3 regions of the Kocuria sp. CH-021 genome follow, and region 1 is predicted to be linked to each of the others. Evidence: riboswitches for the same ligand, from Rfam matches in the RefSeq annotation. Region 1 holds a riboswitch; each other region holds the start of a gene.
What was found. A riboswitch is a leader RNA that binds a small molecule or an ion and turns the genes downstream of it on or off. The one in region 1 is predicted to bind cyclic di-AMP.

Region 1 (3,504 bases):
GAGGACGGAGAGCCACATCGCGGCGTGGCCCACGAAGGCGGCGACCACGAACCCGGCCGCGATGCCGGGCACGGCGCCGGCGATCATGCCGTAGGCCATGTAGGCGTACTCACGATCGAGGCTCGTGCGGGCGTTGCGGCTGTAGTCGGTGGACATGGTCCCAGTCTATCGGCCGCCGGGCGGGCACCGGAGCGGGCGCCGCAGCGGCCGCCGGGGAGGACCCGGGAACGACAGCGGGTGCGCGGTTCCCGTCTGGCCGACCAGGAACCGCGCACCCGAACCGGTGCTCTCGCGTGCGCTCAGCGCACGCGGACGTAGACGGGGCCGGAGCCCACGTTGACGCTGTCGATGACGGTCGTGCCGCCGTTCCAGCCGCCGTGGACGGCCTTGCCGCCGCCGATGTAGACGCCGATGTGGGCCGCGCCCATGCCACCGTCGGCGTAGTAGACGAGGTCGCCGGGCTGCGCCTGGCCGGCGGAGACCTGCGTGCCGAGGCTCAGGTAGGAGGCCGGCCAGCCGTGGTGGTTGATCCCGGCGGCGCGCAGGGCGTTCGTGACGAGCGCGGTGCAGTCCTGGCTCACGCCGAGCTGGCCCATGGCGGCGGAGGAGATGGTCGCGCCCTTGCCGGAGGCGGAGCTCTGGGTGCTGACGGTGCGCTCGGCCGCCGGGGCGGCCTGCACGACCGGCTTCGGGGCGGCGGCGGGCTTCGGGGCCGGGGCGGCCTGCACGACCGGCTTGGGAGCAGCGGGCTTCGGAGCCGCCACCGCCGGGGCGGGCGCGGCGGCCGGCTTCGGAGCGGGGGCGGCCTGCACAACCGGCTTGGGGGCGGGGGCGGCCTGCACGGCCGGCTTCGGGGCCGGGGCGGCCACGGCGGGAGCCGCGACGACCGGGGTCTGCACCTTCCGCTCGGCCTTCTTCTCCGCCTTCTTCTCAGCCTTCTTCGCGGCCGGCTTCTCCGACGCCGGCTTCTCGGCCTTCGTCACGTGGGCGACGGGCTCGAGGGACACGGCGGGGGCCGCGGCGGGGGTGGCGGCGGCCACGGCGGACAGCGGGGCGTCGGCGGAGGCGTCCTGGGCCGGAGCGGCCTGCACGGACACGGTGGTGGCGAGGGCCAGGCCGGAGAAGGCCGCGACGGCGGCCACGGTGCGGGCCTTGCCGGTCAGGAGCGAGCCGATGCCGTTGGAGGAGGTCAGGTCACGGGTCATGAGGAGTTCAGACGACTTTCTGGCGGGGCCGAGCCGGCCTGCCGGAGGGCACGGGGACAGCACGGATCGCCCCGGGGGATGCTGGGGTGGTCCGGTGTCCGGCAGGACGGTGTTCCGGGATCGGGAACGACGGCCGGGCGAGCGGAGGGGAGGAGTCGCTGTCCGGGCGGACAGCAGGAAGCACGGAGAGCCGGGAGAGCGGCTCTCCGTGCCTGGGGGGATCGGGTGCCGCCCGCACCCGAGGGGTGCGGGCGGCCGGGACCGATCAGAAGGTGTAGTAGCCGTCCAGCTGCATGGCGTTGACGGAGTGGACCTGGGTGCCCTGGGTCGGGTTGAGGGCGGAGATCATCTTGCCGCCGCCGATGTAGACGCCCACGTGCGCGCCGCCGTTCTGGGAGACGAGGTCGCCGGGCTGCGGGTTGGCGGTGGGGGTGCCCGCCGCGAACTGGGACCAGGTGGTGCGGGGCAGGTCGATGCCGTTCTGGGCGAAGACCCACTGGGTGAAGCCGGAGCAGTCCCAGGCGCCGTAGGCGGTGCCGCCGTAGACGTAGCCGGCGCCCTGCGCGGACATCGCGGTGCCCACGATGCCGCCGGCGGCCGGGGAGATGGCCGTGGTGGCGGTGGACTGGGGGGTCACGCTCGCGGTGGCGGCGGCCGGCTGGGGCGCCGGGGCCGGGGCCTCGTAGGCCGGGGCGGCGGGCTGGGCCGCGGGCTGCGCGGCGACCGGAGCCTCATAGGTGTACGAGGTGTAGCCGGCCAGCGAGGCGGACGCCGGGGCCGGGGCCGAGTAGGCCGCGCCGGACTCGACGGGGGCCTGGGCGTAGGCCTGGGCCGGGGCGATGGAGCCGATCATCGCGGCGCCGGCGGCGGCGGCGATGGTGGTGTTGCGCACGGCGTGCGAGGTGCTCTCGGCGCGGTGGCGGGCAGAGTTCTGCTGGAAAAGCGACATGGTTGAGTTCCTCCCTTTGCCTACGAGGTGAGCTGTCGGATTCGGGTGGGAGACACCCGGCCGCAGAACGCACGCGCTCTGACGACTTAACCCCAAGGACCCGGATCACCGGGACCGAAAATGGTTCCCCCGCTTCTGCCAAGCAGTTTCTGTGTAGAGGCCACGGGCACCGGCAGAATTCGGCGATGTGCTTCGTGGGCGCCGATCCGACCAGTGATCAGCACGCGTTGAACAGTACATGACAGATTACGGAAGTGTCACGTTTTGATCACGACCGATCACGAAGAGGCAACGAGCACCATATCAATCCCGCGGAATTGAGTCTTCACAGAAGAAGAATTTGCCCCTGCGACGCCCTGTGCAGTGCCCTTCGGAGCCCGCAAAAACCGCGTCCCACCAGGGCCGGTGCGCTCCGGGAGCCTGTCGGGGAGCGGACTGGCGGAAAGTAGCTTGTGAACGTCCACACATCCGGGACGGGACCGCTCCCCGGAGCGCTCCGGGGCACCGGGGACGACGCCGCACTGCCTCCGGAGGCACCGCGGGAGATGTCCCCCGCCGCCCGCGGCGAGGCACATCTCCCGCCGCCCGCGGCGGGGCGTCAGGAGGCGAGGACGCGGATGGCCGCGGCGGTCCGCAGGTCGACCTCCGCGGACCGTCCCGTGGCCGGCACCTCGATGCGCACGAGCTGACCGTCCACCCGTGCCCTGACCTCGGCCCCGGTGAGCACGCCCACGTCGCTCAGCACGCCCAGCAGGTCGGCGTCCGCCTGGACCACCTCCGGCAGCAGCGCGATGGTGTGCGGGCCGTCCGGGACGTGGCGGGCGGCGTCGAGCAGGGAGGGGTGCGCCGCGGCGGGGCTGTCCTCCACCCCGAGGGCGGCGAGGCCGGGGATCGGCGTGCCGTACGGCGAGTGCCGGGGGCTGTGCAGGAGGTCCACGAGCCGCCGCTCGACCTGCTCGCTCATGACGTGCTCCCACCGGCACGCCTCGTCGTGGACCTGTGCCAGGTCCAGGCCGATGACGTCGGCGAGCAGGCGCTCGGCGAGCCGGTGCTTCCGCATGACCTGCACGGCCCGCTCCCGGCCGGCCTCGGTGAGCAGCAGCGACCGGTCCGGGCCCACCGTCAGCAGCCCGTCCCGCTCCATCCTGGACACCGTCTGCGAGACCGTGGGCCCGGAGTGGTCGAGACGCTCCACGATGCGGGCCCGCATCGGTGTGATCCCCTCCTCCTCGAGCTCGAGCACGGTCCGCAGGTACATCTCCGTGGTGTCGATCAGGTCGCTCATGCCTCAGTCATCCTTCGTCCGGCCGTCCGGCCCCGGGGATCCTGCCCGGTCCGGTCTTCCTGCAC
Region 2 (3,504 bases), on a different contig from region 1:
TGAACCGGCCGACATGAGCGGCGTAGGAGGCGTAGGCCTGTCGGTGGGTGCTCAGCAGGTAGGGCTCTTCGACGAGACGGACCTGCAGCTCCACGGCCACCAGCAAGCACAGCCACGCCGCTGCAGTGACCACGGTGGGCACCAGGAGGGTCAGGCCGGCCAGGGTGGTGAGCATCGCGGTGAAAATCGGGTTGCGGACCACGGCGAAAGCCCCGGTGGTGACCAGCTCGGTGCGTTCGGTGGCGTCGACACCCACCCGCCAGGAGGCGCCCATGCCGGCCTGGGCGGCTAGTACACCGAGGAAACCCACCACGGTGACGACCGCCCCGGCCCAGGACAGTGCTTGCGGGAGCCGGGGTGCGGCCACGGTGCCGGTGAGGGCCAGGACGGGCCCGGCCGCACCGAGAACCAGGGCGGCCGCGAACAGGATCCCGCCCCACCACTCGGGCGAGCCGGGCGCCCCGCTCACCCCGCGGAAGCCGCTGGAGCCGGTGCGGCGCCGGTGGATCCACGACCGCACACCGAAGGCGGTCACCAGGCCGGCCAGGTACAGGCCCAGCGCCAGAGCCGGGGCCACTTCCGACATCATCACGGTCCTCCTCGATCCGGCAAACGCAGCACGCCCCGGGTGACCCGCTGGTGCGCCCGAGGAGTGCCAGCAGGCCACCCCTCAACAGTACACAGAAACCTGTACCGTAGGGGGGATGACCGCGGTGACCCCCACCCATACTTCGGCCCTGTCCCGGTTGGGCCATGCTCTCTCGGACGGGACCCGGACCCGGATCCTGCTGTCCCTCCGAGACGCCCCGGCCCGGCCCTCGGAACTGGCTCAGGCCCTGGGGGTGTCCAAGCAGGTGATCTCCAACCAGCTGGGGTGCCTGCGCGGGTGCGGGCTGGTGACCTCCACCGCCGAGGGGCGCAGCACCTGGTACTCCCTGGCCGATCCCCGCCTCGGGGCCGCCCTGGGGGACCTGCTGGAGCTGGTGGTCACCGTGGACCCGACCTGCTGCTCCCCGGAAGGATGCACCTGCACATGACCTCCCTGACCCTGGACCCCAAGCCCATCGCCGATGCACGCCGGGCGGTGCTGCATCGCAGGGTGCGCTGGATCGTGGCCGGCACCATCACCTACAACGTGCTCGAGGCGGTCATCGCCCTGACCGCCGGCACCATCGCCTCCTCCTCGGCGCTGATCGGCTTCGGCCTGGACTCGATCGTGGAGGTCCTCTCCGCGGCGGCGGTGGCGTGGCAGTTCGCCGCCCCGGACCCGCACCGACGGGAAAAGGTGGCGATGCGGGTGATCGCGTTCTCCTTCTTCGGCCTGGCTGCCTTCGTCACCGTCGATGCGATCCGCGCCCTGCTCGGGGCCGCCGAGCCGGAACACTCCCCGGTCGGGATCGCCCTGGCCGCGGTGAGCCTGCTCATCATGCCGTTCCTGTCCTGGTTCGAACGCCGCACCGGCCGGGAGCTGGGCTCTGCTTCTGCGGTGGCCGATTCCAAGCAGACCCTGCTGTGCACCTACCTCTCCGCCGTGCTGCTGGTAGGCCTGGTGCTCAACAGCACCCTGGGCTGGTCCTGGGCCGACCCGCTGGCTGCGCTGGTGATCGCCGCCGTGGCGGTCAAGGAGGGGCTGGAGGCCTGGCGCGGAGACGCCTGCTGCACTCCCGTTGCGGTCCTCACCGCCGAGGACGGTGCACACTGCGGTGGATGCGGTCCCAACTGCGCCCACTGAGCACGGTCGGCACGCGTCGGCGCCCCGAGACGAGGACGCCGGGGCGCACGGCTTCTCAGGAACCGAGGTAGACGGAGATCGCGGCGAACAGCGCAACTCCGCCGGTGAGCAGGATCGGTCCCGGCACGCTGGTGTCGCCTTCGTGGGCTTGGTCGGGCATCTCCTCGACCACAACGCTGGCTAACGTTCCGCCAGTCAGTGCGAGCATGGACAGAGCCCAAATTTCCGGGGCTTGATGCAGCGCGAAATATCCCAGGATGGCCGCGGGCTTCGCTCTCGATCCACCCGCCGCGCCTTTTGAAGTGGCTCCTGTCCCCACCGCTGTGTGGGCGACGACTCCCCGCGCAGCGCCCACGCACCAACAAGCCACCTCACTCAAAGCGCAGAGCGCCCCGCCTTTCTCGGGAAATTAACAGGAAAAAGCCGACAACAATTCAGGTCTTCATCAAGCCTTGACCACTTCTTTACGATCTCTATACATTCCCGAATCGGATTGTGATTGTTTCGTAATCTCCTTGTACTCTTCAGTGCGTGCCGACCACTGATCCTGTCGGCGCCCTCGTGGCACATCGCCGAGTTCTGCCGGTGCCCGGGGTTCCTGAAGAGAAATCGCTTGGCAGAAGCGGGGGAACCATTACCGGTCCCGGTGTACCGGGGCCTTGGGGTTAAGTCTCAGAGCGCGTGCGTTCTGCGACCGGGTGTCTCCCACCCGCATCCGACAGCTCACCTCGTAGGCAAAGGGAGGAATCCACCCATGTCGCTTTTCAAGCAGCACACTGCCCGTCACCGCGCCCAGACCTCCTCGCGCGCCGTGCGTACCACCACCGTCGTCGCCGCCGCCGGCGCCGCACTGGTGGGCTCCATCGCTCCGGCCCAGGCCTACGCCGAGATCCCCGCCGCCTCCGGGTCCTCCTATGCGGCTCCGGCATCGGCGACGGCCAACCTGGCCTCCTACACCACCCCGGCCCCGGTCGCCGCGCAGCCCGCCGCTCCGACCCCGGCCCCGCAGCAGAGCGCCGCCACCTCGAGCGTGAGCCCGCAGTCCACCGCCATCACCGAGATCGCCCCGGCCGCCGGCGGCATCGTGGGCACGGCCATGCAGGGCGTGGGCACCGGCTACGTCTGGGGCGGGACCTCCTTCGGGGCCTGGGACTGCTCCGGATTCACCGGCTGGGTCTACGCCCAGAACGGCATCGACATCCCCCGCACCAGCTTCCAGCAGATCGCCGCCGCCACCCCGACGTCCAACCCGCAGCCTGGTGACCTGGTGTCCCAGAACGGCGGCAACCACATCGGCATCTACATCGGTGGCGGCAAGATGGTCTCGGCGCTGAACCCGACCCAGGGCACCTTCGTCCACTCCGTCAACGCCATGCCCGTCGACGGGTACTACACCTACCGGTGAGTCTCGCCGATGTGGTGAAGGCCGGCCGGTGGGCTCATCCGTCAGGTGCGGAGTGCCCCGCCAGGATCATCGTCGATGGACCGCATGGGTGCACTCGGATGGACCGCATGGGTGCACTCCGCAGCTGTAGCCGCAGACTCGAACGATTGCCACGATCCTGTCGATGTGCACACGCCAGCGAATCGGCACACGGGGAGCAGTCCTGCGGAGAGGATCGGAGAGTGCTCATGGCCTTGCCCTGTCTTCCGCTGGACGCGGGCAGTGCTTATCCTGCTCCGCCTCGGCATTGGAGCGAGAGCCCTTAGGGTGCAGCGATGGCTCGGGGGACGGGGATGCCGCAGTGGCGGACGGCACCCCCGTCCGCCCT
Region 3 (3,504 bases), on a different contig from region 1:
TGCATGAGCTCGATCTCGGCCTGCTGGTCCTCGATCATCTTCTCCGCCATGGCTCGCAGCTCGGGGTCGGTGCCCATCTGCAGCTCCATCTCGGCCATCTCGAGGGCCATCTGGTGGTGGGCGATCATCTCTTCGAGGAAGGCCTGGTCGAAATCATCCCCGGACAGTTTCGCCAGCTCCTCCAGGCTCATGCCGTCCATGCCGTCCATGCCGTCCATATCGCCCATCATGGCGCCCTGCATGTCGGCATTCATGCTCTGACCGTGGCCGTGGCCGTGGCCGTGTCCGTGATGCCCGTGTCCGTGGTGGTGGCCGTGGCCGTGGTGGCGGTGGTGCCCCGGGGTGTTCTCGTCGGCCAGCCGCTGGGCCGCTGCTTCCAGCTGCTGAATCTCCTTGGTCTGGGCCTCGATGATCTTCTCCGCCAGGTCGCGGATCTCGGGGCGCTCGGACTTCTCCAGGGCCAGCTCGGCCATGTCGATCGCACCCTGGTGGTGGGGGACCATCATCACGGCGAAATGGCGGTCGTGGTTCATGTTCCGCTCATCGCTCATCTGCGCGGAGGCGGGGTTGTGCGTCGGGGACGCGACCGCCGCGGTCGCCCCGGCACCGCTGAGGGCCAGCGCCAGGGCCGTCCCGGCGGCCAGGTGCTTGATCGTCGACGTCATGACGAACCTCTCTTTCGCAAGAGCCCGTGCCGGGCCTGCACATCGTGGTGTTTGCTCTGGTCAGCCTCGGGTCGAGGCGGGCCGATCCGTCCACGGTAGCCCCGCCGCAGCTGGCTTCTCCGGGTTGGGAGGGCTGGGCGGTAGATCTTCACCGAACCTTCAAGAGCGGGCCCATCAGGGGGCCGAATCGGGGTGTTCCCCGGCGGTGGCCGGGTGCAGGCATCTTCGGTTCTGGCCGGCCGGTCCCGGATGCTGGTCAGGTGGGTGCACACCCGCCGCCCGCCACGAGCGGCATTCGTGGCGGGCGGCGTGTTGGCTCAGCGGAAAGTGACGTAGCCGACCGTCGGCATGGCACTCACGCTGTGCACGAAGGTGCCCTGGGTGGGGTTCAGTGCGGAGATCATCTTGCCGCCACCGAGGTAGATCCCGATGTGGGCCCCGCCGTTCTGGACGACGAGGTCGCCAGGCTGCGGGTCGGTGGTCGGGGTGCCGGCCGCCCACTGCTGCTGGCTGGTGCGGGGGATGTCGATGCCCTGCTGGGCGTAGACCCACTGGGTGAACCCGGAGCAGTCCCAGGCGCCGAAGTCCGTGCCGCCCCAGACGTAGCCGGTGCCCACACCCTGCATCGCGGTGCCGACAATGCCGCCGGCCGCAGCGGAGGTGGCGGAGATCTCGGAAATGTCCGAGGACTGGGGGGACAGACTCGAGGTGGCCGCCCCAGCGGCCGGAGCGGCCGGCAGGCTCGCCGCCTGCACAGTGACGGGAGCCTGGGAAACGGCCGGAGCCGGGGAGGTCGCGGGGGCCGAGTAAGCGGCGCCGGACATGGCGGGGGCTTCGGCATAGGCCTGAGCCGGGGCGACGGAGCCGATCACCGCCGCGCCGACAGCGGCGGCCAGGGTCGTGGTGCGCACCAGGTGCGAGGGGGTCTGGGCGCGGTGGCGGGCAGAGCTACGCGTGAAGAAAGCCATGAATGAGGGTCCTCCTTTTGCCTACGAGGTGAGCTGTCGGGTTCGGGTGGGAGGCACCCGGCCGCCGAGCCTGCAGCTCCGGCGGCTTCACCCCAAGGTCCGGGTGCGGACCGGGTATGGTTCCCCCGCTTCTGCCAAGTCATTTCTGTGATGGGGACCCCGGCTGCCGGCAGAATTCGGCGAAGCACCCGGGGAAGCCGATGAGATCAGCCAACGGCACGCAGAGGACACTAGCGCGTAGATAACGAAAAGGTCACATTCCTTGTGGTGCCGGGAAAAGGCTTGCACCGGCCTCGCGCGGTCGCCGGGAAACCGGCCGGTAGCCCACCACGCCTGGGGCATATTCGTTCCGGCGGGGTGGCGCCGCCAGCTGTGTTTTCTCCCGGTGCCACCACTCATCGGGGCCGCCCGGGGAGGCTCTGACCTGCGGTATCGCGCCGATGAGCGCGGTGGGAGCTCGGATTCGCTGCCCCTCACTACCCGTGGAATTCTCCGGCCTGCGCCCGGTGCGGGGGAAGGTGAACCCCCGGGGGAGCTTCAGCGTCCCTCAAGGGTGTTCTCGGATTTTTTTACGGAACCGCCCAGCATGGCTTGGGGGAGTGAGCTGTTTTCTTCATGAAATCTTCATATCCAAGGGTGTCGAACAGGTGAGAAGAGCTGCTTTCTTCACGAGATCTTCAAATTCATCCGGGTCCATGTATCGGACCGGTAGATCAATGGCCCGGTGCGAGGGAAGTAATTAAGCGGGTCCTTCGCTGTCGTGGGTGAGGCCAGGATGGTCAGCGGCGGAGCCACTGGGCTGCCGGCTGCCACGTAGCTGGGCCGATCAGTATTCCGGGGCCGATTGTGGACGCCGGGCGGTGCCGTCACCGCTGCCTCGATCGTGGTCACGGGCGGTTGATCCGCGATCCCCTCGCCCCGCAGGCGTTCCTCGACAAGGCCGGCACCGGGCGGGAGCAGTGCCGACCGTGGTGACCGTGCGGATCGGCATGGCGCAGGCCTTGCAGGGGGGTGAGGGTGGCCGCTTCCGAGCCGTTGGCGGCCGGGGACGGTCGGACCTACTGCTCGGCGGGGTGGGCCGGCTCCTCACCGGGTGCGGCCTCGACGTGCTCGGGGCCCGCGGCCACGTCGCGGACCGTGTGGCCTCCGAACTGGTTGCGCATCGCCGCGATCATCCTCATCGCCGGGGCCTCGTCCTGCCGGGAGACGAACCGGGCGAAGAGGGCGCTGGAGATGGCCGGCACCGGGACCGCCAGGTCCAGGGCGGCCTCCACCGTCCAGCGGCCCTCGCCGGAGTCCTCGGCGTAGCCGGCGAGCCGGTCCAGGTGCTCGTCCTCGTTCAGCGCGTTCACCGCCAGGTCCAGCAGCCAGGACTTGATCACCGACCCCTCGCGCCAGGAGTTGAAGGTCTCCCGTACCGAGCGGACGTGACCGGCGGCCTCGAGCAGTTCCCAGCCCTCGGCGTAGGCCTGCATGATCGCGTACTCGATGCCGTTGTGGACCATCTTCGCGAAGTGGCCCGCACCGTGCTCACCGGCGTGGACGAAGCCGAACTCGCCGGCGGGCTTGAGCGAGTCGAAGATCGGCTGCGCCTTGGCCACCGTCTCCTCGTCCCCGCCGACCATCAGGGCGTAGCCCTGGGTGATCCCCCACACCCCGCCGGAGACACCGCAGTCCAGGTACTCGATGCCCCGGTCCGCCAGTCTCCGGGCGCGGGGGGCGTCGTGGACCCACCGGGAGTTGCCGCCGTCGATGATCACGTCGCCCTCGCCCAGCACGGCGGCCAGCTCGTCGATCACGGTGTCCACCACCGTGTCCGGCACCATGATCCACACGACCCGGGGCGGGCTGCCGATCTGCTCCACCATGGT

Region 2: another riboswitch for cyclic di-AMP. It lies ahead of ACPYN7_RS15150 (C40 family peptidase); the one in region 1 lies ahead of ACPYN7_RS02225 (C40 family peptidase).
Region 3: another riboswitch for cyclic di-AMP. It lies ahead of ACPYN7_RS11935 (C40 family peptidase); the one in region 1 lies ahead of ACPYN7_RS02225 (C40 family peptidase).

Annotation. Positions count from the first base shown of each region.
Region 1 covers NZ_JBNAFK010000002.1:205,134-208,637, forward strand. The annotation lists gene ACPYN7_RS02215 (hypothetical protein) at 1-156, opposite strand, end outside; gene ACPYN7_RS02220 (C40 family peptidase) at 300-1,205, opposite strand; gene ACPYN7_RS02225 (C40 family peptidase) at 1,471-2,154, opposite strand; cyclic di-AMP (ydaO/yuaA leader) riboswitch at 2,160-2,347, opposite strand; gene ACPYN7_RS02230 (metal-dependent transcriptional regulator) at 2,753-3,439, opposite strand.
Region 2 covers NZ_JBNAFK010000022.1:20,771-24,274, forward strand. The annotation lists gene ACPYN7_RS15130 (methyltransferase family protein) at 1-589, opposite strand, end outside; gene ACPYN7_RS15135 (ArsR/SmtB family transcription factor) at 705-1,037, shown strand; gene ACPYN7_RS15140 (cation transporter) at 1,034-1,732, shown strand; gene ACPYN7_RS15145 (hypothetical protein) at 1,788-1,940, opposite strand; cyclic di-AMP (ydaO/yuaA leader) riboswitch at 2,328-2,481, shown strand; gene ACPYN7_RS15150 (C40 family peptidase) at 2,487-3,137, shown strand.
Region 3 covers NZ_JBNAFK010000014.1:3,486-6,989, reverse strand. The annotation lists gene ACPYN7_RS11940 (DUF305 domain-containing protein) at 1-665, opposite strand, end outside; gene ACPYN7_RS11935 (C40 family peptidase) at 983-1,633, opposite strand; cyclic di-AMP (ydaO/yuaA leader) riboswitch at 1,640-1,808, opposite strand; gene gnd (phosphogluconate dehydrogenase (NAD(+)-dependent, decarboxylating)) at 2,692-3,504, opposite strand, start outside.